Regions from separate parts of the Streptomyces zaehneri genome, predicted to be linked through region 1. Evidence: riboswitches for the same ligand, from Rfam matches in the RefSeq annotation. Region 1 holds a riboswitch; each other region holds the start of a gene.
What was found. A riboswitch is a leader RNA that binds a small molecule or an ion and turns the genes downstream of it on or off. The one in region 1 is predicted to bind cobalamin.

Region 1 (5,637 bases):
GCCGCTGCCCGGCTCCCGTTTGTTGCACGGCTTGGAGACGTCCTGGAAGTACGGGCAGCGGGTGCGCTGGAGCAGGTTGCCGCCGGTGGTGGCGGCGTTGCGCAACTGGCCGGAGGCGCCCGCGAGCACCGCCTGGGAGAGCACGGGGTAGCCGTCACGCACGCGTGGGTGCGCCGCGAGGTCGCTGTTGCGCACCAGGGCGCCGATCCGCAGCGACCCGTCCGGCAGTTCCGTCACCCCGTCCAGCGGCAGCCGGGTGACGTCGACGAGGGCGCTCGGCCGTTCCACGCCGAGCTTCATCAGGTCGACGAGGTTGGTGCCGCCGCCCAGATAGCGTGCGCCCGGGTGCGCTGCGAAGGCTTCGGCGGCCTCCGCGAGACTGCCGGCCCGTACGTAGGCGAAGGATTCCACCGGATCACGTCCTCTGGTCGCCCCGGTCGTGCCCTCGGGCCGCCGGCCCCGGCACGCGCTGCCCGCTCATGTGCCGTCCGCCCCGGTCACGTCCTCGACGGCGTCGACGATGCGCGGGTACGCGCCGCAGCGGCAGAGATTGCCGCTGAGCCGCTCGCGGATCTCGTCCCGGTCCAGCGCGACCGGCCCTCCGGAGGGCGTCGCCGGGTCCGTGACGTGCGAGGGATGCCCCGACTCCGCCTCGGCGAGCGCGCCCACCGCCGAGCAGATCTGTCCGGGCGTGCAGTACCCGCACTGGAAGGCGTCGCGCTCCAGGAAGGCCTGCTGGAGCGGATGCGGCTGCTCGCCGTCGCCGGACAGCCCCTCGACGGTCGTGATGTCGCTGCCGTCCAGGGTGACGGCGAGCAGCAGACAGCTGTTGACGCGCCGCCCGTCGACGAGGACGGTGCACGCGCCGCACTGCCCGTGGTCGCAGCCCTTCTTCGCGCCGGTGAGGTCCAGATCCTCCCGCAGCAGGTCCAGCAGCACGCGCCGGTGGTCGACGGCGAGGGTGTGCGGCCTGCCGTTGACGCGCAGCGTCGTGTCGGATCGGTGGGGCGAAGACCGGGGGCCGTGCTCGCTGCCCATGTGCTGGTCCCTTCCGGGGCGGTCCGTGGTGCCGTGGGGACCGCGTATCCAGACAGGGGCGTGTGACACGTCCCGGTACGAGGTAATTCGTGCACGGGCGGGGACGGGCGCCCGCGAGCCCACCGGCGCCCGCCTGCCCGGCGACCTGTCGGCCCGCCGACCCCTTACCGGTCGGTGACCTCGGGTTCGGCGCCGCCGGTCGTGCCGCTGGTGCCGCCGGTGCGGTCGTGTTCCGGTGACTCGACCCGGTCCGCGGGAGCGGCGTACGTCACCGGGCGCAGGCCCTTGGTCGTCTCCTTGAACCGCTCCAGGGTCCGGCCCAGCTGCTGGAACGGCGAGCCGCTCTTCCTGGCCGGCGCCTGCCGCGGCTCGCCGCCCTCGGCCGCCGCCTCCCGGTACGCGGCCAGCGCCTCGTGGGCGTGCTCGGCGGCTTCCCGGTACAGGTCCCGGGACTCCGTCATCGCCTCCAGCGCCTCCTTGTACATCACCACGAGCTTGCGCTCGCGCGCGAGCTCCTCCTGCGGGGTCAGCAGCTGCCACTCCTCCCGCAGCGCGGTGAGCGCGGCGTCGGCGTCCTCCGGCAGCGCCCTGGGCAGCGCCGCGAAGCGCCGTACCGCGTCCAGCAGCTCGGTGGGATGCGTGCCGTCCAGGAACACGCTGCGCACCGAGTAGTCGGCGGCGTCGTACTCGGCCGGGGCGGGGATGCCCGGCAGCACCAGCGCCCCGCCGCGCGGCACCTCCACCCGGGCCTCCTTGAGGGCCCAGTTCACGGTGCGCAGCTGGTGCGGGGCCGCGCGGTGCTCGACGACCCGGTGGTGCAGGCCGGGCGGCAGCAACGGGACCAGCGACCGCCGGCCCAGCTCGTCGGGTGTCATGGCCTCGTGCACGACGAGGTGGACGGCCCAGGTGTCCCGCAGGGCGCCCCGGAGCGCGCGCCGCAGCTCCTTGTCGTCCGCCGGGAGCGGGTTCGCGGCCAGGAACCGCTCACCGGTGACGGTCTCGTTGCCCCATGGCGTGGCCGCCTCCCAGGACCAGAACATCCCGGCGGGCGAGGGCCATCGCTGGTCCCACGGCCGTTCCGCCTCCGCCGTCAGCGTCCATTCCTGGCCCTGGCCCGACCACTCGGCGAGCCTGAGCCGGGCACGGACGGTCACCTCCTCCGCGACCAGCCACCGGGCTTCGAAGGCCGTCTCCCCCTCGGGGGTGTCGGTGTCCGGCAGCTCCATGAAGTCCTGGAGGGTCTCGGCGTCCTTGAGTGCCTGAAGGTGCTTGCGCAGGACGTCCGGAGCGGTGGGGCCGGTGTGACGGCCACGGGTCTGCCACACCGTGGAGGGCGTCGTGGGCGGAACGGTCGCGGAGATGTGGGTGAGTCCATTCGTGAGGGCGGTGACGACGTGGCGACGGCGTGCGAAGGCCAGTATCGCCCGCCGCGGGGGGTGCGCGATCAAGCGGGTCGGTGGCGCGGGCACCCGCAGACGCCCCGCCGGGATGCGCCTTCCCCGGCGCGACACAGGTCACGCGTGCGGATCCGGCCCGCGGGCCGGCGGTCCGGCCGGGGGTGTGCGCCACTCGTACGGGGTGTGCGCCGGTCACCACGGCCGGCCCCCGCGCACTCATGGGCCCACCGGCCTCCGGGACCCGACCATCGGATCCGGTGGACAGGGCTCGCTCTCCATCCGCGTCGGGGCGAGCCCTGTCCGCGTGCCCGGTGCGCCACCGCCACCGGATGCCCGCCGCCCGGCCGGCTTCCCCACTGGACGGGGGCAGGGGCTTCCTCGGCGAGCACGGCATGGAGAAGATCGTCCATGACCTGTGCGTCCAGCACCCTGGAAGGAAGCAACGAGATCATGCGCGTCAACGTGGCCCGCGGCCTGACGGAGGCACTCGGATGAGCGACATCGAGGCGCCCGTCCTGCTGCACACCACCGGCCGAGCCGCCCACATCACGCTCAACCGACCGAGGGCCATCAACGCCCTGAACCACGCGATGGTGCGCCGCATCGACGCCGCGCTGACGGCATGGGAACGTGATCCGGCCGTCGAGACCGTCGTCATCTCCGGCGCGGGGGAGCGCGGCCTGTGCGCGGGCGGCGACATCCGTGCCGTCCACGACGACGCCCGCGACGGCGACGGCACCGCCTCGGCCGCCTTCTGGCGCGACGAGTACCACCTCAACGCCCGCATCGCCCGCTACCCCAAGCCCTACGTCGCCCTGATGGACGGCATCGTGATGGGAGGCGGGGTCGGCGTCTCCGCGCACGGCAGCGTCCGGGTCGTCACCGAGCGGTCGAGGATCGCGATGCCCGAGACCGGCATCGGCTTCGTGCCGGACGTCGGCGGCACCCACCTGCTCGCCCGCGCCCCGGGCGAACTGGGCACCCATCTCGCCCTGACGGGCACGCAGATCGGCGCCGGGGACGCGGTGTCGTGCGGGCTCGCCGACCACTGCGTACCGTCCGCCTCCCTCCGGCGGCTGGCCGACGACCTCGCCGTGCTACCCGTACGGGATGCCCTGGACCGTCACGTACAGCCCTTGCCGGCGGGCGAGTTGGCCGGCCGGCGGGCGTGGATCGACACCTGTTACGCGGCCGACACCGTCGAGGAGATCGTCCGACGGCTCTTCGCCCACGGCGACCCGGCGGCGAAGGAGGCCGCGGAGACCCTCCTGACCAGGTCGCCCACCTCGCTCAAGGTCACCCTGGCCGCCCTGCGCCGTGCCCGCCGGCTCGGCTCGCTGGAACGGGTGCTGGAACAGGAGTACCGCGTCTCCTGCGCCGCCCTGACCACGCCCGACCTGGTCGAGGGCATCCGCGCCCAGGTCATCGACAAGGACCGGGACCCGCGTTGGTCGCCGGCCACCCTCGCCGAGGTCACCGGGGCCGACGTCGAGCGCTTCTTCACCCCGCTCGGCGAGCGCGAACTCGGGCTCGCCCGACCCGACACCGCCGCGGAGGGGCTCCGCTGAGCGCAACCGGCGTGGTGATCCGGGCCACCTGGCCGTGGAGTGCGGGGTCACGCCAGGTGGGGCGGTATTGGCCGGGGGCCCGACACGCGATACCGTCGCTCTGATATCGACGACGGCGAGACGGAAGCCGGTGAGAACCCGGCACGGTCGCGCCACTGTGGACGGTGTACCCCGAAGGGGCACACACCGCGAGTCAGACCCGTGGCCGTCGTCATGTGCACCACCGAGATGGGACGCGAACTCCCAGAGGAGGTTCTGCCATGGCGCAGCATGTCGCCCAGCCGACTACCACCACGCCTGTCGTACCCGCCAAGTTGCCGCTGAAGGACATCGCCCCGTGGGCGGTCTTCTTCGGCGTCCTGATGCTGGTCCTGCTGTACTTCGTCGGCGCGGAGCAGGGCGCGACAGCCGTCGTCTCCGGCGAGGACGTTCACGAGTGGGTGCACGACGCCCGCCACCTGCTCGGTTTCCCCTGCCACTGATCCCGAGGGGAACCCCGGCACACCCATGAACTCCGCAACGGTAAGAAACCTCCTCGTGCGGGGCATGCTCGCCGGCCTCGGCGCCGGCGTGCTCGCCCTGATCGTCGCCTACTTCCTCGGCGAGCCGAACGTCGACAGCGCGATCGGCTTCGAGGAGTCCCACGCCGCGGGCCACGAGCACCACGAGGTGGAACTCGTGTCCCGCAGCCTCCAGTCCACCGCCGGCCTCGCCACCGGCGTGCTGATCTACGGGGTGGCCTTCGGCGGCATCGCCGCCCTCGCCTTCTGCTTCGCCCTCGGCCGCGTCGGCCGGTTCACCCCGCGGGCCACGGCCCTTCTGCTGTCGGGGACCGCCCTGCTCGCCGTGTACGTCGTGCCGTTCCTGAAGTACCCGGCCAATCCGCCCGCGGTCGGTGACGGCGACACCATCGGCAAGCGCACCACGCTGTACTTCCTGATGATGGTGCTCAGCGTGCTGCTCGCGGTCGCCGCGGTGATCCTGGGCAAGCGGCTCGCACCGAGGCTCGGCCCCTGGAACGCCACCGTCGCGGCCGTCCTCGGCTTCGTGCTCGTCATCGGGCTGGCCTACGAGTTCCTGCCCGCCGTCAACGAGGTGCCGGGCGACTTCCCGGCCGCCCTGCTGTGGCGGTTCCGCCTGTCCGCCCTCGCCATGCAGGTCACGCTCTGGGCAGGCTTCGGCCTCGTCTTCGGTGAACTGGCCGAACGGCTGCTGCACCCCAAGCCCGCCACGGTGACCGCGGGCACGCCGGTGGCCGCCCCGCACTGACCCGACCGGCACGACGATCCGACGAGAGGGCCCCGTCCCGGGGCCCTCTCGTGTGCGCGAGCCGACGCCGGATCAGCGGCCGGAGCGCCCCGCGAAGACGGCGACACGGACATCCGACCGGCCGTTCGTACCCGGCGGATGCCCGCCGGGCTCGTCGCGCTCGCTCTCGGTGGATTCGGGATCGGTCCGACCGAGTCCGCGATCGCGGGGCCGCTTGCGCAAGTGAGCCGCAGCCTTGCGGTGTCCGAGGCCGCGGCGGGACGGCTGATCTGCGGGTACGCCCTGCCGGTCGCGGTGGCGCGATCGTCGTGACCGCCGCCGCTTTCGGCAAGGCCCACCCCGGACCCACCCCCTCCACCGGGAAC
Region 2 (5,637 bases), on a different contig from region 1:
TGCACTCGTACACGCCCGCTATGGACGCGATGGTGGCGGTGGGGGCGATGGCGAGGAGCAGGGAGTTGCGCATGCCGGTCCGCGCGATCCGCTCGCGCAGGGCCGCCCAGCGCTCGGGCCAGCCGAACTCGACGCCGTAGTGGTCCGGGTGCAGCACGCCCCTGGCCGTACGGGTCTTCTCCCAGGCCGGCAGCGGGCCGTTGCGCTCGGCCAGCTCGGCGGAGGCCTCGTAGGCGGCGAGCATGACGCGCTCGGCGATCCGGGTGGACAGCGCCTTCGCCTCGGGCGAGTCGAAGGGCAGCCGCAGCTTGAAGAAGACGTCCTGGAGGCCCATCGCGCCCAGGCCGACCGGGCGCCAGCGGGCGTTGGAGCGGCCCGCCTGCTCGGTCGGGTAGAAGTTGATGTCGACGACCCGGTCGAGGAAGGTGACGGCCGTGCGGACGGTCTCGTCCAGCCGCTCCCAGTCGATCGTGCCGGCCGCCGCGTCGACGAACGCGCCGAGGTTCACCGAACCGAGGTTGCAGACCGCCGTCTCGCCGTCGTCCGTGACCTCCAGGATCTCCGTGCAGAGGTTGGAGGAGTGCACGACGTGGCCCGGTTCGGCCGTCTGGTTGGCGGTGCGGTTGGCCGCGTCCTTGAAGGTCATCCAGCCGTTGCCGGTCTGCGCGAGGGTGCGCATCATGCGGCCGTAGAGATCACGGGCCGGGATGGTCCTCTTCGCGAGGCCCGCCTCCTCGGCCCCGCGGTAGGCCGCGTCGAACTCCTCGCCCCACAGGTCGACGAGCTCGGGCACGTCGGCGGGGGAGAACAGCGACCAGGGTGCGTCGGCGTTGACCCGGCGCATGAACTCGTCCGGGATCCAGTGCGCGAGGTTCAGGTTGTGCGTCCGGCGGGCGTCCTCACCGGTGTTGTCCCGCAGCTCCAGGAACTCCTCGATGTCGGAGTGCCAGGTCTCCAGGTAGACCGCCGCCGCGCCCTTGCGCCGTCCGCCCTGGTTCACCGCGGCGACCGAGGCGTCGAGCGTCTTCAGGAACGGCACGATGCCGTTCGAGTGCCCGTTGGTGCCACGGATCAGCGAACCGCGGCTGCGGATACGGGAGTACGAAAGGCCGATGCCGCCCGCGTGCTTCGACAGCCTGGCCACCTGGTGGTAGCGGTCGTAGATGGAGTCCAGCTCGTCCAGCGGCGAGTCGAGGAGATAGCAGGACGACATCTGGGGGTGCCGGGTACCGGAGTTGAAGAGCGTGGGGGAGGACGGCAGGTAGTCCAGACGGCTCATCAGCCGGTAGAGCGCGGCGACCTCGTCCAGGGAACGGGGCGTGTCGTCCTCGGCGAGGCCGCAGGCGACGCGCAGCAGGAAGTGCTGCGGCGTCTCGACGACCTTACGGGTGATCGGGTGCCGCAGGAGGTAGCGGCTGTGCAGGGTACGGAGCCCGAAGTAGCCGAAGCGGTCGTCGCCCTGCTGGTCGATCAGGGCGTCGAGGCGGACCGCGTGGACGCGCACGAACTCGGCGGTGCGGTCGGCGATCAGACCCTCGCGGTGGCCGACGGCGACCGATCCGGTGAACGAGGTGACGCCCTGGGAGGCGGCCTCCGCGGCGATGCTGATCGTCAGCAGCCGGGCGGCCAGCTTCGAGTAGGCGGGGTCCTCGGAGATCAGGCCCGCGGCGCCCTCCGTGGCCAGCTCGCGCAGCTCCGCGGTGATCTCGGAGGCAGCCCGCGCGGACCGGCCGCGCAGAGCGGCGGCGGCGACCCGGCCGGGGTCGGCGTCGGGCAGGTCGGCGGTCAGCTCGGTCAGGGTCCGCAGCAACGCGGTACCGGGACCGTCGGTCTCCAGCTCGGTGACGGAAACCGGGCCGGCTGGCGCGATGGTCACGTGGGGCTCTCCCTCGCTCGGCGATGGGCCTTGCGGAGGGCAGGGGGCAGCTCGCGAGCGCGGGGCGTCGCGTCCACCGGCCCACTCCACGAGACCCGGACGTCAGGGCACCCGGACCGGACGGCCGGGCACGCTGTTCGGCAGGACCTCGGACTGAACAGGCGTGCGCATACGGGTATGCGTGCACGCATGTACACCGTTGCGGGACAGTTCCGGATTCGCACCGGATTCCCCTGCGGCGACAGCGAGCATGAGCATACATCTTGTGCTCACCTGTCACGCCACCCCCAGATGTTGTGTCGGGGTGGCTTCAGAGCGTCAACTGGTGGGCGAGGGGAGTGATGTCGTACATGCCGGGCGATGTCGCCCCGGGCGCACGACGGCGGGCCGCCGGATCGCTCCGACGGCCCGCCGTGTGCCGTGCCGAACACCGTGCCCGGGTGCCGTCCCCGGTGACCGGTCCATGGCGTGTCCGACGATTCCCGTCGCGCACCCGGCGGGAATCGTCGGACGCGTCCTAGTGGCCCGCGCCCGCCGTCGCCGGGGGCAGCTCCACCACCACGCCGGGGTCGCCCGCGTCCGCCGTGTAGTCCTGCGGCTTCGTCTCGTCGACGCCGTCGGGAGCCTTGGCCGCCTTCAGGACGAAGGTCAGCACCACCGTGACGACGACGTTGATCACGAACGCCGTGAGACCGATGTAGCCGATCTCGCCGATGCCCGGGATCTCCTTCGACGAGCCGCCGAAGTGCTTCTGGGTCGGGGACGCGACACCGTACGCGGCGAAGGTGCCGTAGACCATGCCGACCGCCCAGCCGGCGAGCAGGGCCCAGCGGTGGAACCAGCGGGTGAAGAGGCCGCCGACCAGGGCCGGGAACGTCTGGAGGATCCAGATGCCGCCCAGCAGCTGGAAGTTGATGGCGACCGTCTTGTCCATGGTGAGGACGAAGACCAGGGCGCCCACCTTCACCAGGAGCGAGACCAGCTTGGAGACCTTCGTCTCCTGGGCGGGTGTCGCGTCCGGCCTGATGAAGTCCTTGTAGATGTTGCGGGTGAAGAGGTTCGCGGCCGCGATCGACATGATGGCCGCGGGCACGAGCGCGCCGATGCCGATCGCCGCGAACGCCACCCCCGCGAACCAGGACGGGAACATGTCCTCGAACAGCTGCGGGATCGCCAGCTGCCCGTTGGTGACCTTGACTCCGGCCGCGATCGCCATGAAGCCGAGCAGCGCCAGCAGACCCAGCATCAGGGAGTACAGCGGCAGGATCGTGGTGTTGCGGCGGATCACCTCACGGCTGCGCGACGACAGCGTCGCCGTGATCGAGTGCGGGTACATGAACAGGGCGAGCGCCGAGCCCAACGCCAGCGTGGCGTACGTCCACTGGCCGGGTTCCGCCGGCGCCAGCGCGCCGCGCGGCTTGCCCGTCGCCGGGTTGGTCTGGCTGAACGCCTCGCCGGCCTTGGCGAAGATGTCGTCGAAGCCGCCCAGCTTGATCGGGATGTAGATGATCGCCACCGCGATGACGATGTAGATCAGCGTGTCCTTCACGAACGCGATCAGTGCGGGGGCCCGCAGACCCGAGGAGTACGTGTAGGCCGCCAGCACGCCGAACGCGATCAGCAGCGGCAGGTCCTTCATGAACCAGTTGGTGTCCTCGCCGCCGCCGACGCCCATCACGTCGAGCACGGCCTGGATGCCGACCAGTTGGAGCGCGATGTACGGCATCGTCGCCAGGATGCCGGTGACGGCGACCGCCAGCGACAGGCCCTTCGAACCGAACCGGCCGCGCACGAAGTCCGAGGTCGTCACATAGCCGTGCTTGTGGGACACCGACCACAGGCGGGGCAGGAAGGTGAAGATCAGCGGGTAGACGAGGATCGTGTACGGCACCGCGAAGAAGCCGGCCGCGCCCGCCGCGTAGATCGCCGCGGGTACCGCGACGAAGGTGTAGGCGGTGTACAGGTCGCCGCCGAGCAGGAACCAGGTGACCCAGGTGCCGAACGAGCGGCCGCCGAGGCCCCATTCGTCGAGGCTGTCGTTCTCCGCCTTGCGCCAGCGCGCGGCCAGGAAGCCCATGACCGTGACGGCCAGGAAGAAGAAGATGAAGACGGCGAGCGCGACGCCGTTCACGCCGTCCTTCACTCCGACGCACCCCCCTTCGCGGAAGAAGAGGCGGCGCGGCCGCGCTGGTCACGCTGCCACAGCTTGTACGCGGTCACCGTGAGCGCGGCGGACAGGGGCACCCACAGCATCTGGTACCAGTAGAAGAAGGGGATCCCGATGAACGCCGGATCCACCTTCGCGTACGACCCCACCCACAGCATTGCCACGAAGGGCGCGATCAGACAGAGGGCGATGGCGACGCGCGCAGGCGTCACCACCGGTTCCCTCGTTTCCTCGTCGGTCATCGGCGGCCGTCCCCTCACTCTGATCGCCTTGATCACAGATGTAATGCGCAGGCAATGTAAGTGACGGATAAGCCCAGCGGAAGACCCTCCACAGACCCTCTACGCGGTGGGCTGCCCGCCGGGCCGCTCGCCGGCTCTCGGCGGCTACTCGGTGGGCCTCTTCAGTCGGGCCACGAACTTGTACCGGTCGCCCCGGTACACCGACCGCACCCACTCCACCGGCCTGCCCTCCTGGTCCAGCGAGTGACGGGAGAGCATCAGCATCGGCAGGCCCACGTCGGTGCCCAGCAGGCCCGCCTCGCGCGGGGTGGCCAGTGAGGTCTCGATGGTCTCCTCGGCCTCGGCGAGACGGACGTCGTAGACCTCGGCGAGCGCGGTGTACAGCGAGGTGTACTTGACCAGCGACCTGCGCAGGGCCGGGAAGCGCTTCGCCGACAGATGGGTGGTCTCGATGGCCATCGGTTCGCCGTTGGCCATACGCAGGCGCTCGATGCGCAGCACCCGTACGCCGGCCGTTATGTCGAGGAGGCCGGCGAGGCGGTCGTCGGCGGTGATGTAGCCGATGTCCAGGAGCTGCGAGGTCGGCTCGAGGCCCTGGGCGCGCATGTCCTCGGTGTACGAGGTGAGTTGGAGCGCCTGGGACACCTTCGGCTTGGCGACGAAGGTGCCCTTGCCCTGGATGCGCTCGAGGCGGCCTTCGACGACGAGTTCCTGCAGCGCCTGGCGGACGGTCGTGCGCGAGGTGTCGAACTCGGCCGCCAGGGTGCGCTCCGGCGGGACCGGGGTGCCCGGGGACTGTGTCTCCGTGATGTCGAGCAGATGTTTCTTCAGACGGTAGTACTTGGGCACACGCGCGGTACGGACGGTCGCCCCACCCTCGTTCTCCGCACTGCTGACGTCGGTGCTCATGGCCTGCCTTCCCGGCTGCGGGTGCCGAAATGGCCGACACGCCGTCGGCCGCGGCTCACATCGTGGCACGGACGCGAGGATGCTGCTCCACCGTTCCGTGATCCCTCTGTATACCGGCGTAACCTTTGCTGGTCTAGTCCACCAGGGTAAATGGTCTACCGGAGCGGCGCCCTCCGGAGTCCGGGTTTTCGAGGGCTTCTTACTTAAAGGTTCCTGCATATGTAGGTCCCATAACGGCTGTTCGGAGGGGGTTCGGCCACCCTTGACAGGCTTATTGGTCTGAGCCAAGCTCTGCGCACTGGTCTACACCATTGGTCCAGATCGAGTTCCCGGCCCGTGGGCGGGGGGTGTGGCATCCCTGAGGAGGATGGCGTGAAGCGCAAGCTGATAGCCGCGATCGGTATCGCGGGCATGATGGTCTCCATCGCGGCGTGCGGGGACGA
Region 3 (5,637 bases), on a different contig from region 1:
GGGTTCGGTGGGCAGGGGCCGGCCGGGCGGCGCCTTCAGTGCCGCGTCGCTGGCCAGCCGGCCGGCGGCGACACTGACGGCGGCGGCGGCCAGGACTGCGGTGACGGCGGCGGCCGTCGCGTTGACAGTGCGCACCCGTCCAGTGTCCTGGCCCGCCTTCCTCCCGGCCAGTGGTGGAGCCCGTCGGGGGACGGGTGTTCACTCCGGCTGCCCGTACCCGCGCAGTCGCTCGCCCGCCTCCGCGACCTGCGCCTCCGTCAGGAGCGTGGGGTTCAGGCCGGGCACGGACGAGGCCGTCAGCCACAGGCGGCACATCCACTCCAGTTGGGCCGTACGGTCGTACGCCTGGTCGAGGGTGGTGCCGTGGGTGAGGGTGCCGTGGTTCTGAAGGAGGCAGCCGCTCCGGTCGGCGAGGGCGCGGAGCATGTTCTCGGCCAACTCCTCGGTGCCGTAGGTCGCGTAGGGGGCGACCCGGACGGATCCGCCGAGCGCGCCCGCCATGTAGTGGACGCGGGGAAGCTCGGTGACGAGGGTCGAGACGGCGGTCGCGTGCACGGCGTGGGTGTGGACGACCGCTACGGCGTCCGTGGTGCGGTAGACGGCGAGGTGCATGGGCAGCTCGCTCGTCGGGCGCAGGGTGCCGAGCACCTGCCGGCCGGCCAGGTCGACGCCCGTGACGTCGTCCGGGGTGAGCCGCTCGTACGGTACGCCCGACGGGGTGACCAGCACGGTGTCGCCGACGCGTACGGATACGTTGCCGGAGGTGCCGACGACCAGCCCGTCGGTCACGGTGCGGCGGGCCGCCGTCACGAGGGCCTCCCAGGCTCTCGCCTCCTCGAGGACCGCATGCCTCCCCCGGCGCTCCGCCACGTTCTGTACGCCGTCCCGGCCACCCCGGGCGTCCCCCTGCTCGCGTCGCTGCTCAGCCATGCGGCGATCCTGCCAGGAGGCGCCGGGGAACGCCGGGGGACGCCGCCGGGCTGTTCCGCGGCGCGTGCCGCCTCGCTCTGCCGGACAAGGGCTCGGGCGGGGAGCGGGCCGGGTGGTTCGTACACAATGGCGGCGGCCTGAGCGCCGACGGCCGGACCCCGCCGTCCGCGCTCGACGCCCGGCGCCACCCTGCGGCAGGGGCGCCGGTGCCACGTCCCGACCGGGGCCCGGACGGTCCCGTGGATCACGCCCTGTGGGTCGCCCGTCACGGGGCGTCCGACGCCGGGACACCGCCGACCGGACAGCAGACAGGGGCCTCCCCACGGCACTTCTGACAGTACGCCGACAGCGGCGGCCGCCGGGTGACCGAAATCTCTTCTGCGGCTCCGCGAGCCGGTTGCGCGGGCTCGCCGAAGACGGGCGACCGTACGGCGCTTGACCCCGGCCCCGGCGGTGCGACGGAGGACCGCCGCACCCCCCTTGCACATACACCCGGATGCCCTTCCCAGTTCATCTTCCGTTCACCCGGATTGCTTACGGTCAACGCGCCAATGACTTCGAACGATTGCCTGGGTAAATGGAAAACTTCTCGCTGATCCTCGCGATTGTGGTCGTCACCGCACTCGCGTTCGATTTCACGAACGGTTTCCACGACACCGCCAACGCGATGGCCACCACCATCTCGACCGGTGCCCTCAAGCCCAAGGTTGCGGTGGCCATGTCCGCCGCGCTCAACCTTGTGGGAGCTTTCCTCTCGGTGGAGGTCGCCAACACGATCTCCAAGGGTCTCGTCGACGAGACCGGCATCCGTCCCGAGGTCATCTTCGCCGCCCTGGTCGGCGCGATCCTCTGGAACCTCCTGACCTGGCTGGTGGGCCTGCCCTCCAGTTCCTCGCACGCCCTGATGGGCGGTCTGATCGGCGCCACCATCGCCTCGGCCGGCATGGGCGCGGTGCACGGTGACGCCCTGGTCACCAAGGTGCTGATCCCGGCGATCGCGGCACCGATCGTCGCGGGCGTCGCGGCGATGCTCGCGACCCGCCTCTCCTACACCCTGGGCAAGAAGGCCGACGGCAAGGCGGCGGCCAAGGGCTACCGCGCGGGCCAGATCGCCTCGGCCGGCCTGGTCTCCCTCGCGCACGGCACCAACGACGCGCAGAAGACGATGGGCATCATCACCCTGGCCCTGGTGGCCGGCGGTGCCGTGGCCCCCGACTCCGACCCGCCCACCTGGGTCATCCTCTCCGCCGGCCTGGCCATCGCGCTCGGCACCTACCTCGGCGGCTGGCGCATCATCCGCACCATGGGCAAGGGGCTGACCGACCTCCAGCCGCAGCAGGGCTTCGCCGCCCAGACCAGCGCGGCCACGGTCATCCTGGCCTCCTCGCACCTCGGCTTCTCCCTCTCCACCACCCACTCGGTCTCCGGTGCGGTGATGGGCGCGGGGCTGGGCCGCAAGGGCGGTGTGGTCCGCTGGTCGACGGCGACCCGGATGTTCGTCGCGTGGGGCCTGACGCTCCCGGCCGCGGCCCTGGTGGGCGCGCTCGCCGAGTCCGTCACCGGCCTGGGCGACTGGGGCACGGCCCTCGTCGCGGTCTTCCTGATCGCCTCCAGCGCGGCCATCTGGAAGATCTCCCGGCGCGAGGTCGTCGACGCCTCGAACGTCAACGAGCACGACGAGCCGGCGGGCGTCGTCACGACGGCGATCGCCGCCGTCACCCCGCCGCCCCCGGGCACCCTGGCCGAGGACCTCGCGGACCTGACGGCCACGATCCCCGGCCCGGCGGCAGAGCCCGCGACCCCCGCCGCTCCCCCGGCCGCGGCCGTCTGAGCCCGCGCACCCGGCACGAAGGAAGAGAAGCAGCATGAAGATCGACTGGGCAGCCCTGGGCTCTGTCTTCGGCGTCAGCCTCGTGGTCACCGTGGGCCTCGTCGCCCTGTTCACCCTCGGCGTCATGGGCCTGTCGCGGCAGGAACGCGCGTCGGCGCAGGGCGGCTCGGCCACCCTCGCGGTGACCGGCGCGTACGCGTGCTTCGCGGCCTGCGCGGCGGCGGTGGCGTACGGGATCTCACTGATCGTCGCCTGACGCGCCATCCGGACACCCTCGAGGTGCGGGACGGATCACCGTCCCGCACCTCTTGTCGTTCGCGGCCCCGCCGACGCGCCCTGTGTGGGGTTCTGCACACTCGAGCCGCGCAGGTCAAAGGCAAGTTGACGGCTCTTGCGGGCCGTGGTGGACTGCCCGAGCCATGTACGGCAGCAGAAGAGGAAGCCGGTGTGAATCCGGCGCGGTCCCGCCACTGTGACCGGGGTAGAAACCCCCGGGAGCCAGGAACTCTCGCCGCCGGTCTCGTCGAACCAGGGCGTGGACACCCTGAGTGAGGACATATCGCCATGCTCGCTCGGCCGTTGAGGTACAGCACCAGGTCGCTGCCCGACCCCACGGCCGGCTGAGCCGATGCGTGCCGATCGCCTCTACGCGTACGGCGCCGCCACCGGCCTTCTGGGCGACCTGCTGTTCGGAGATCCCCGCCGAGGGCATCCCGTCGCCGCGTTCGGGCGGGCCGCCGGCGCCGTCGAACGGCTGCTGTGGCGGGACCACCGGGGACGCGGTGCCCTGCACGCCGTCGTGTGCGCCGGCGGGGCCGTGGCCCTGGGAGCCGTCGCTCAGCGGGCCGTACGCCCCTCCCCCGCCGCCACCGTCGCTCTCGTCTCCGCCGCCACCTGGGCCGTGGTCGGGGGCAGTTCGCTGGTCCGGGAGGCGCGGGCCATCGGCCGGGCGCTCGAGGCGGGGGACGTCGAGGCCGCCCGGGAGCGGCTGCCGCGTCTGTGCGGGCGGGATCCGCAGGCGCTGGACGCCGACGGGATCGCCCGCGCGGTCGTGGAGTCCGTCGCCGAGAACACCTCCGACGCCGTCGTGGGGGCGCTGGTGTGGGGGGCCGTGGGCGGGGTGCCGGGCCTGGTCGGGTTCCGGGCCGTCAACACCCTGGACGCCATGGTCGGTCACCGGTCGCCGAGGTATCTGCGCTACGGCTGGGCCGCCGCCCGTCTCGACGACGTCGCCGGATGGCCGGGAGCCCGGCTGACCGCCGTGCTCGCCGCCCTCGCGGGGGACGATCCGCGGGGCGCCGTGCGGGCCTGGCGGGCCGACGCCCGACGGCATCCGAGCCCCAACGCCGGTCCGGTGGAAGCGTCCTTCGCGGGCGCCCTCGGGGTGCGGCTGGGCGGGACCCTGTCGTACGCCGGGCGGGTCGAGCACCGGCCCGTGCTGAACGGCGCGGCCGGGCGGCCCGTCGTCGCCCGGGACATCGAACGTGCCGCGCGGCTCTCCCGCCGCGTCGGCCTCCTCGCGCTCGGCGTCACCGTCGCCGCGCGCGCCGTCGCCACGAGCATCGTCGCGGGCGAGGGGCGCAACCGGATCAACCAGCTGAAGGGGCGTACGACATGAGCGGGGGTCTCCTCGTCGCCGGCACCACCTCCGACGCCGGCAAGAGCGTCGTCACGGCCGGGATCTGCCGGTGGCTGGTGCGGCAGGGGGTGAAGGTCGCACCGTTCAAGGCGCAGAACATGTCCCTCAACTCGTTCGTGACGAGGGAGGGCGCCGAGATCGGGCGGGCCCAGGCCATGCAGGCCCAGGCCTGCCGGGTGGAGCCGACCGCGCTGATGAACCCCGTGCTGCTCAAGCCGGGCGGCGAGCAGAGCAGTCAGGTCGTGCTCCTCGGCAAGCCGGTGGGCGAGATGACCGCCCGTGGGTATCACGGAGGGCGGCAGCAGAAACTCCTCGGAACCGTCCTCGACTGCCTCGCCGAGTTGCGGGGCACGTATGACGCGGTGATCTGTGAGGGGGCGGGCAGTCCGGCCGAGATCAATCTGCGGCGGACCGACATCGTGAACATGGGGATCGCGCGGGGCGCGCGGCTGCCCGTGCTCGTCGTCGGCGACATCGACCGCGGGGGCGTCTTCGCCTCCTTCTTCGGCACCGTCGCCCTGCTCTCGCCCGAGGACCAGGAACTGGTCGCCGGGTTCCTGGTCAACAAGTTCCGGGGGGACGTCTCCCTGCTGGAGCCGGGCCTGGACATGCTGCACGGGCTCACCGGGCGGCGGACGTACGGCGTGCTGCCGTTCCGGCACGGGCTCGGCATCGACGAGGAGGACGGGATGGGGGTCCCCCCGCTCGAGCGAAGCCGAGAGTGGGGGAGGGTCTCGCTGCGCGGGACCGTGCGGGAGTCCGACACCGCCCCGCCCGTCGGCGAGGACGTGCTGCGCGTCGCCGTCTGCGCCGTCCCGCTCATGTCCAACTTCACGGACGTGGACGCGCTGGCCGCCGAACCCGGCGTCGTCGTGCGGTTCGTGGACCGGCCCGAGGAACTGGCCGACGCCGACCTGGTGGTGATTCCGGGGACCCGGGGAACCGTGCGCGCCCTGGAGTGGCTCCGGGAGCGGGGGCTGGCCGAGGCGATCCTGCGCAGGGCCGCCGAGCAGCGGCCCGTCCTCGGCATCTGCGGTGGCTTCCAGCTCCTCGGCGAGCACATCGAGGACGAGGTCGAGAGCCGGCTCGGACAGGTGGCGGGCCTCGGAGTCCTCCCGGTCCGGGTGCGGTTCGCCCGCGAGAAGACCCTGACCCGGCCGGTGGGGGAAGCCCTCGGCGAGCGGGTCGAGGGGTACGAGATCCATCACGGGGTCGCCGACGTCCAGGGGGGCGAGGC
Region 4 (5,637 bases), on a different contig from region 1:
CCGCCGCCCGTGCGGCGGGACTCCCCGTGGTCGTGGTGCGCCGACCGCCGGTCCCCGCGGGCGTCCGGGTCGCGGCAGGGCCGGAGCAGGCCCTGGAATGGATCGGGAACGCCGAACGGAGACGAGGGTAAAGGTCGCTGACGCCACGTCAGGGAGTCGGTGCGGCGCCCAGGAAGCGTATGTGCGGGCGGCCGTCGGGGCCGTCGGCGGTGATTGTTGCCCGGACGCCGTAGACGTCGGCGATGAGCGCCTCGGTGAGGACCTCGTGCGGGCTGCCGCAGGCCACCACGCGCCCCTGCCTGAGGACGACGAGCCGGTCGCAGTACATCGCGGCCAGGTTGAGGTCGTGCAGCGCGACGACGCTGGTGACCCGCAGTTCGGTGATCAGAGCCAGCAGGGCCAGCTGGTGCCGGATGTCGAGGTGGTTGGTGGGCTCGTCCAGGAGGAGCTCGCGCGGTTCCTGGGCGAGGGCGCGGGCGATCTGGACGCGCTGGCGTTCGCCGCCCGACAGGGAGTGCCAGGGCCGGTGGGACTTGTCGGCGAGCCCGGTGCGCGCCAGCGCGGACCGGACGGCCTCCTCGTCGGCGGCGGTGGCGGCCGCCCAGGCGCGGCGGTGCGGGATGCGGCCGAGGCGTACGACGTCGTGGACGCTCAGCGCGAGCTGTGTGTCGGCCTGTTGCTCGACGACGGCGATGCGCCGGGCGACGGCGCGGCGGCTCACCCGGGCCAGCGGGCGGTCGTCGAGGGTGACGACGCCGAAGTCCGGGGCGAGCACACCGGCGAGCAGCCGCAGCAGGGTGGACTTGCCCGAGCCGTTCGGGCCGAGCAGGCCGGTGACGGAGCCGGGGCGGGGCGTCAGGCTGACCCCGTCGAGGATCAGGGTGCCGCCGGCGGCACGGCCGACCCGGTCGGCACGCAGCCCCTCGGAACCGGTCGTCTTCGTGCCGGTGGTCTTCGAGGCGGCCGTCTCCGAGCCGGTCATCGGGTGCCCCTCGCGCGGTACAGGACGGTGACGAAGGCCGGGACGCCGATGAGGGAGGTCACCACGCCCACCGGCACCTCCTGCGGGTCGAGCACGGTGCGGGCGAGGGTGTCGACCCAGACCAGGAACACCGCGCCGGTCAGGGCGGTGGCGGGCAGCAGCCGGGTGTGGCCGGGGCCGGTGAGGACGCGTGCGGCGTGCGGGAGCACCAGGCCGACGAAGCCGATCGCCCCGGCCGAACTCACCAGGGCGGCGGTGAGCAGCGCGGTCGTGCACAGCAGCACCAGACGGGTGCGGGCCACGCAGACGCCGAGGGAGAGGGCCGCGTCCTGCCCGAAGGCGAACGCGTCCAGGGTCCTGGCGTGACCCAGGCAGACCGTCAGCGCCACGACCAGCGCGGCCGCGCCGGCGGTCACGTCCGTCCAGTCGGCGCCGCTGAGCGAGCCGAGCAGCCAGAACAGGATGCCGCGGGTGGTCTCCGCGTCGGCGGCCGTCATCACGACGAAGGAGGTGAGCGCGGAGAACAGCTGCATGGCGGCGACTCCGGCGAGGACCACCCGGTCCGTGGTGCCGCCGAGGGTGTGGCTGAGCAGCAGCACCAGCGCGAAGGAGACCAGCGCGCCGAGGAACGCGCCTGCGGAGACCGACAGGAGACCGCCGCCCGCGCCGAGGACGACGACCAGCACCGCGCCGGTCGAGGCGCCGGAGGAGACGCCGAGGACGAAGGGGTCGGCGAGCGGATTGCGCAGCAGGGACTGCATCACCGCCCCGCACACCGCGAGGCCGGCGCCGCACACCGCGGCGAGCAGGGTGCGCGGCAGCCGCAGGTTCCACACGATGCCGTCCCGCAGCGGAGTGAACTGCGCCTGTCCCCAGCCGAGATGGGCCGCGACCGCGGACCACACGTCACCGACGGCGATGTCCGCCGGGCCGATGGTGATGGCCACGGCGACCGAGGCGCACAGCAGCGCGAGACCGGACGCCCACAGCAGCGCCCGGCGCAGCCGGCCCACTGCCGCCGCCCGGGACGCCGGCGCCCCGGCAGCCGCCGTGGACGCCGACGGAGCGCCGGTCATCCCGCGAGGCCGTGGCCGCGCAGCGCCGCCGCCAGCTTCTCGATGCCCTCGACGGTCCTGACGGTCGGGTTCATGGCCTGTCCGGACAGCAGCACGTACCGCTTCTCCTTCACCGCGGTCATGTTCCTGGTGACCGGGTTCGACTCCAGGAACTCGATCTTCTTGGCGGCGGTCTCGGCCGTCTGCTGCCTGCGGGTCAGGTCGCCGATGACGAGGAGGTCCGGGTCGCGGTCGGCGACCGTCTCCCAGTTGACCTGGGGCCACTCCTGATCGGTGTCGTCGAAGGCGTTCTTCGCGCCGAGCTCGTTCGTGACGACGCCCGGCGCGCCGCAGCAGCCCGCGAGGTACGGGGACTGGGAGTTGGCGAACCAGTACATGAGGGTCACGCCCCGGGCGTCCAGGCCGGCGGTGGCCCTGGTCACGCGGTTCCTCAGTTCGGCGACGAGCTTCTCGCCGCGCTCCCGGACGCCGAAGACCGCGGCCAGGTCGCGGACTTCGCCGTAGACCGCGTCCATGGTCAGCGGCTCGGTGCGGACGCCGTCGCCGTCACCGCTGTTGTCCTTGCCGACACAGTCGGAGGGGGAGAGGTACGTGGGCACGCCGAGCTTCTCGAACTGCTCGCGCGGGGCGACCCCGCCCTTGCCGAGGGTGGAGGCGAAGGAGGCGGCGACGAAGTCGGGTTCGGTGTCCAGCACCGTCTCGAAGGAGGGGGCGTTGTCGGCGAGGCGCTTCACCTTCGCGTTCGCCTTCTCCAGGCCCTTTGCCACCGGGTCGGTCCAGGTGGCGGTCCCCGCCATGCGGTCGGCCAGCCCGAGGGAGAGCATGATCTCGGTCGTGCCCTGGTTGAGCGAGACGGCCCGCCGCGGAGGGCTGTCGACAACGACCCGCCGCCCGCAGTTGTCGAGCCGGACCGGACGGTCGGCGGCCCCGCTCCTGCCCGCCGAGCCGGAGCCCGCCGAGCCGGAGGAGCCCGCCGGGCCCGAGGAGCCGCAGCCGGCCAGCAGCAGGGCACCGGCCAGGAACAGAACGGCGGGCCGGGCAGAACGGAGGGGACGTGCGAGCGGCACAGGGTTTCCTTCGGCGTCGAGGGCTCAAGCGCGAAGCCCGGTCGTACGGTGCTCCCCCGGCCGTATGCGGGCGGCGGGGGCGGCCAGCAGGTCTTCGGACTCGGGGTCACCCGGACGAGGCGCCTTCCCGGACCGCGTACGCCGTCCAGTGGCCGTTGCCCCGCCCGTCGCCCTCACCGCTGCGCGTCAGCTCCGGATTCGCACCGGATTCCCTGACCCGTACACACTCACGTGCGCACATGGGTTCGACTGGCCTGGGCAAGCTACCACAGCCGCGGAGGCCGCCCGCGGGCCCTTCCGCGCGCCGGCTCGGGCCCTCTCGCCGGCTGTCGGGCCTGGTTACTATGCTCCTTCAGGCCAGAGGGAGAGAGCCATGCTGACCGAGGTCACGGCGACCCGCTACCTCGCTCCGCTGCGGGCGGGCGGCTCCGTGCCCGCCGTCGTCGAGGCCGACGACCTGGGCACCTACGTCGTGAAGTTCACGGGCTCGGCGCAGGGCCGCAAGGCGCTCGTCGCCGAGGTGATCGTGGGCGAGCTGGCCCGCGCCCTCGGGCTGCGCTTTCCCGAACTGGTCCTGGTCCGGTTCGACCCGGCGATCGCGGAGCGGGAACCGCACCAGGAGGTGCGGGAGCTGCACGCCGCGAGCGCGGGGCTCAACCTCGGGATGGACTTCCTGCCGGGTGCGGAGGACTTCACGCCGGAGGTCGCCGAGGCCTTCCCGGTGGAGCCGCTGGAGGCCGGGAGGATCGTCTGGCTGGACGCCCTGACCGTCAACGTCGACCGGACGGTCCACAGCTCCAACCTGATGGTCTGGCCGACCCTCGGCATCGCCGCGCCCCGGCTGTGGCTCATCGACCACGGTGCCGCCCTCGTCTTCCACCACCGCTGGGACGGCGCCGACCCCGAGAAGCGCTACGACTTCCGCCACCACGCCCTCGGCCGCTGCGCCCCGGACACCCGGGCCGCCGACGCCGAACTGGCGCCCAGGGTGACCGAGGAGCTGCTGCGCACGATCGTGGCGGAGGTACCGGACGCCTGGCTGACCGGCGAAGCGGGGTTCGCGACCCCGGACGCGGTCCGGGAGGCGTACGTGCGCTACCTCCACGCGCGCGTGCGGGCCTCGGCGGCCTGGCTGCCCACCGACTTCCCCGGCCCGCAGGAGCTCGCCGCCGACGAGGCACGGCGTGCGGCGCGGACACGGCAAGGACGGCCCGACTGGCTCAAGCGGGTCCCCGACCTGCACGGCAAGCCGGCCGCGGAACAGGATTGGTCGGTGCACCTCGGATGAGCGAACCGAGCGACGTGGGCGGGCGGGTCGAGATCGAGTACTGCACCCAGTGCCGCTGGCTGCCGCGCGCGGCCTGGCTGGCGCAGGAGCTGCTCACGACCTTCGAGGCCGAGCTGACGGAGCTCGCCCTGAAGCCCGGCAGGGGCGGCGTCTTCGTCGTCCGGGTGGACGACGAGGTGATCTGGGACCGCCGCGAACAGGGCTTCCCGGAGCCGACCGCGGTGAAGAAGCTCGTACGTGACCGAGTGGCCCCGGGACGGTCCCTGGGCCACTCGGACAGGTGAGCCTTCCGGCCGGTGCCGGTGCTCAGCCCTTGAGCTGCTCGTACGCCGGCAGGGTGAGGAAGTCCGCGTAGTCGTCGTCGAGGGCGACGGTCAGCAGCAGGTCGTGCGCCTGCTGCCAGTGGCCGGCCGCGAAGGCCTCCTCGCCGATCTCCGCGCGGATCGCGGCCAGTTCCGCGGCGGCGACCTCGCGGGCCAGCTCGGGCGTGGCCTTCACCGTGCTCCCGTCGCGCTCGAACTCCACTCCCGCGTTGATCCACTGCCAGATCTGCGAGCGGGAGATCTCGGCGGTGGCCGCGTCCTCCATCAGGTTGAAGATGGCGACCGCGCCCAGGCCGCGCAGCCAGGCCTCGATGTAACGGATGCCGACCTGAACGGCGTTGACCAGGCCCGGGTAGGTCGGCCGGGCCTCCAGCGAGTCGACGGCGATCAGGTCGCCCGCCTTGACGTCGACGTCCTCGCGCAGCCGGTCCTTCTGGTTCGGCCGGTCGCCGAGCACCGCGTCGAAGGAGGCCATGGCGATCGGCACCAGGTCCGGGTGGGCCACCCACGACCCGTCGAAACCGTCGTTCGCCTCGCGGTCCTTGTCCGCCTTGACCTTCTCGAAGGCGACCTTGTTGACCTCCTCGTCGCGGCGGGACGGGATGAAGGCCGCCATGCCGCCGATGGCGTGCGCGCCGCGCTTGTGGCAGGTGCGGACGAGGAGTTCGGTGTACGCCCGCATGAACGGGGCGGTCATCGTGACCGCGTTGCGGTCCGGGAGGACGAACCTGGTCCCGCCGTCACGGAAGTTCTTGACGATGGAGAACAGGTAGTCCCAGCGGCCGGCGTTCAACCCGGAGGCGTGGTCGCGCAGTTCGTACAGGATCTCGTCCATCTCGTACGCGGCGGTGATCGTCTCGATGAGCACGGTGGCGCGGACGCTGCCCTGCGGGATGCCGAC

Region 2: linked by a shared signal. The riboswitch ahead of QQM72_RS00375 (ribonucleoside-diphosphate reductase subunit alpha) and the one ahead of QQM72_RS08225 (CbtB domain-containing protein) in region 1 are both predicted to bind cobalamin.
Region 3: linked by a shared signal. The riboswitch ahead of QQM72_RS21420 (cobalamin biosynthesis protein) and the one ahead of QQM72_RS08225 (CbtB domain-containing protein) in region 1 are both predicted to bind cobalamin.
Region 4: linked by a shared signal. The riboswitch ahead of QQM72_RS09715 (ABC transporter substrate-binding protein) and the one ahead of QQM72_RS08225 (CbtB domain-containing protein) in region 1 are both predicted to bind cobalamin.

The regions. Positions count from the first base shown of each region.
Region 1 covers NZ_JASTTJ010000003.1:561,680-567,316, forward strand. The annotation lists gene QQM72_RS08205 (FAD binding domain-containing protein) at 1-411, opposite strand, end outside; gene QQM72_RS08210 ((2Fe-2S)-binding protein) at 478-1,038, opposite strand; gene QQM72_RS08215 (hypothetical protein) at 1,203-2,363, opposite strand; gene QQM72_RS08220 (enoyl-CoA hydratase/isomerase family protein) at 2,927-4,003, shown strand; cobalamin riboswitch at 4,083-4,226, shown strand; gene QQM72_RS08225 (CbtB domain-containing protein) at 4,264-4,485, shown strand; gene QQM72_RS08230 (CbtA family protein) at 4,511-5,272, shown strand; partial or broken gene QQM72_RS40845 (MFS transporter) at 5,411-5,592, shown strand.
Region 2 covers NZ_JASTTJ010000001.1:77,648-83,284, forward strand. The annotation lists gene QQM72_RS00375 (ribonucleoside-diphosphate reductase subunit alpha) at 1-1,876, opposite strand, end outside; cobalamin riboswitch at 1,999-2,168, opposite strand; gene mctP (monocarboxylate uptake permease MctP) at 2,394-4,019, opposite strand; gene QQM72_RS00385 (DUF3311 domain-containing protein) at 4,016-4,285, opposite strand; gene QQM72_RS00390 (GntR family transcriptional regulator) at 4,430-5,194, opposite strand; gene QQM72_RS00395 (extracellular solute-binding protein) at 5,567-5,637, shown strand, end outside.
Region 3 covers NZ_JASTTJ010000012.1:182,127-187,763, reverse strand. The annotation lists gene QQM72_RS21440 (alpha/beta hydrolase) at 1-135, opposite strand, end outside; gene QQM72_RS21435 (class II aldolase/adducin family protein) at 199-930, opposite strand; gene QQM72_RS21430 (inorganic phosphate transporter) at 1,508-2,761, shown strand; gene QQM72_RS21425 (hypothetical protein) at 2,796-3,017, shown strand; cobalamin riboswitch at 3,149-3,288, shown strand; gene QQM72_RS21420 (cobalamin biosynthesis protein) at 3,390-4,379, shown strand; gene QQM72_RS21415 (cobyric acid synthase) at 4,376-5,637, shown strand, end outside.
Region 4 covers NZ_JASTTJ010000004.1:302,792-308,428, reverse strand. The annotation lists gene QQM72_RS09730 (cobalt-precorrin-6A reductase) at 1-131, shown strand, start outside; gene QQM72_RS09725 (ABC transporter ATP-binding protein) at 149-982, opposite strand; gene QQM72_RS09720 (FecCD family ABC transporter permease) at 979-2,058, opposite strand; gene QQM72_RS09715 (ABC transporter substrate-binding protein) at 2,055-3,125, opposite strand; cobalamin riboswitch at 3,194-3,394, opposite strand; gene QQM72_RS09710 (HipA family kinase) at 3,499-4,413, shown strand; gene QQM72_RS09705 (SelT/SelW/SelH family protein) at 4,410-4,697, shown strand; gene aceB (malate synthase A) at 4,720-5,637, opposite strand, start outside.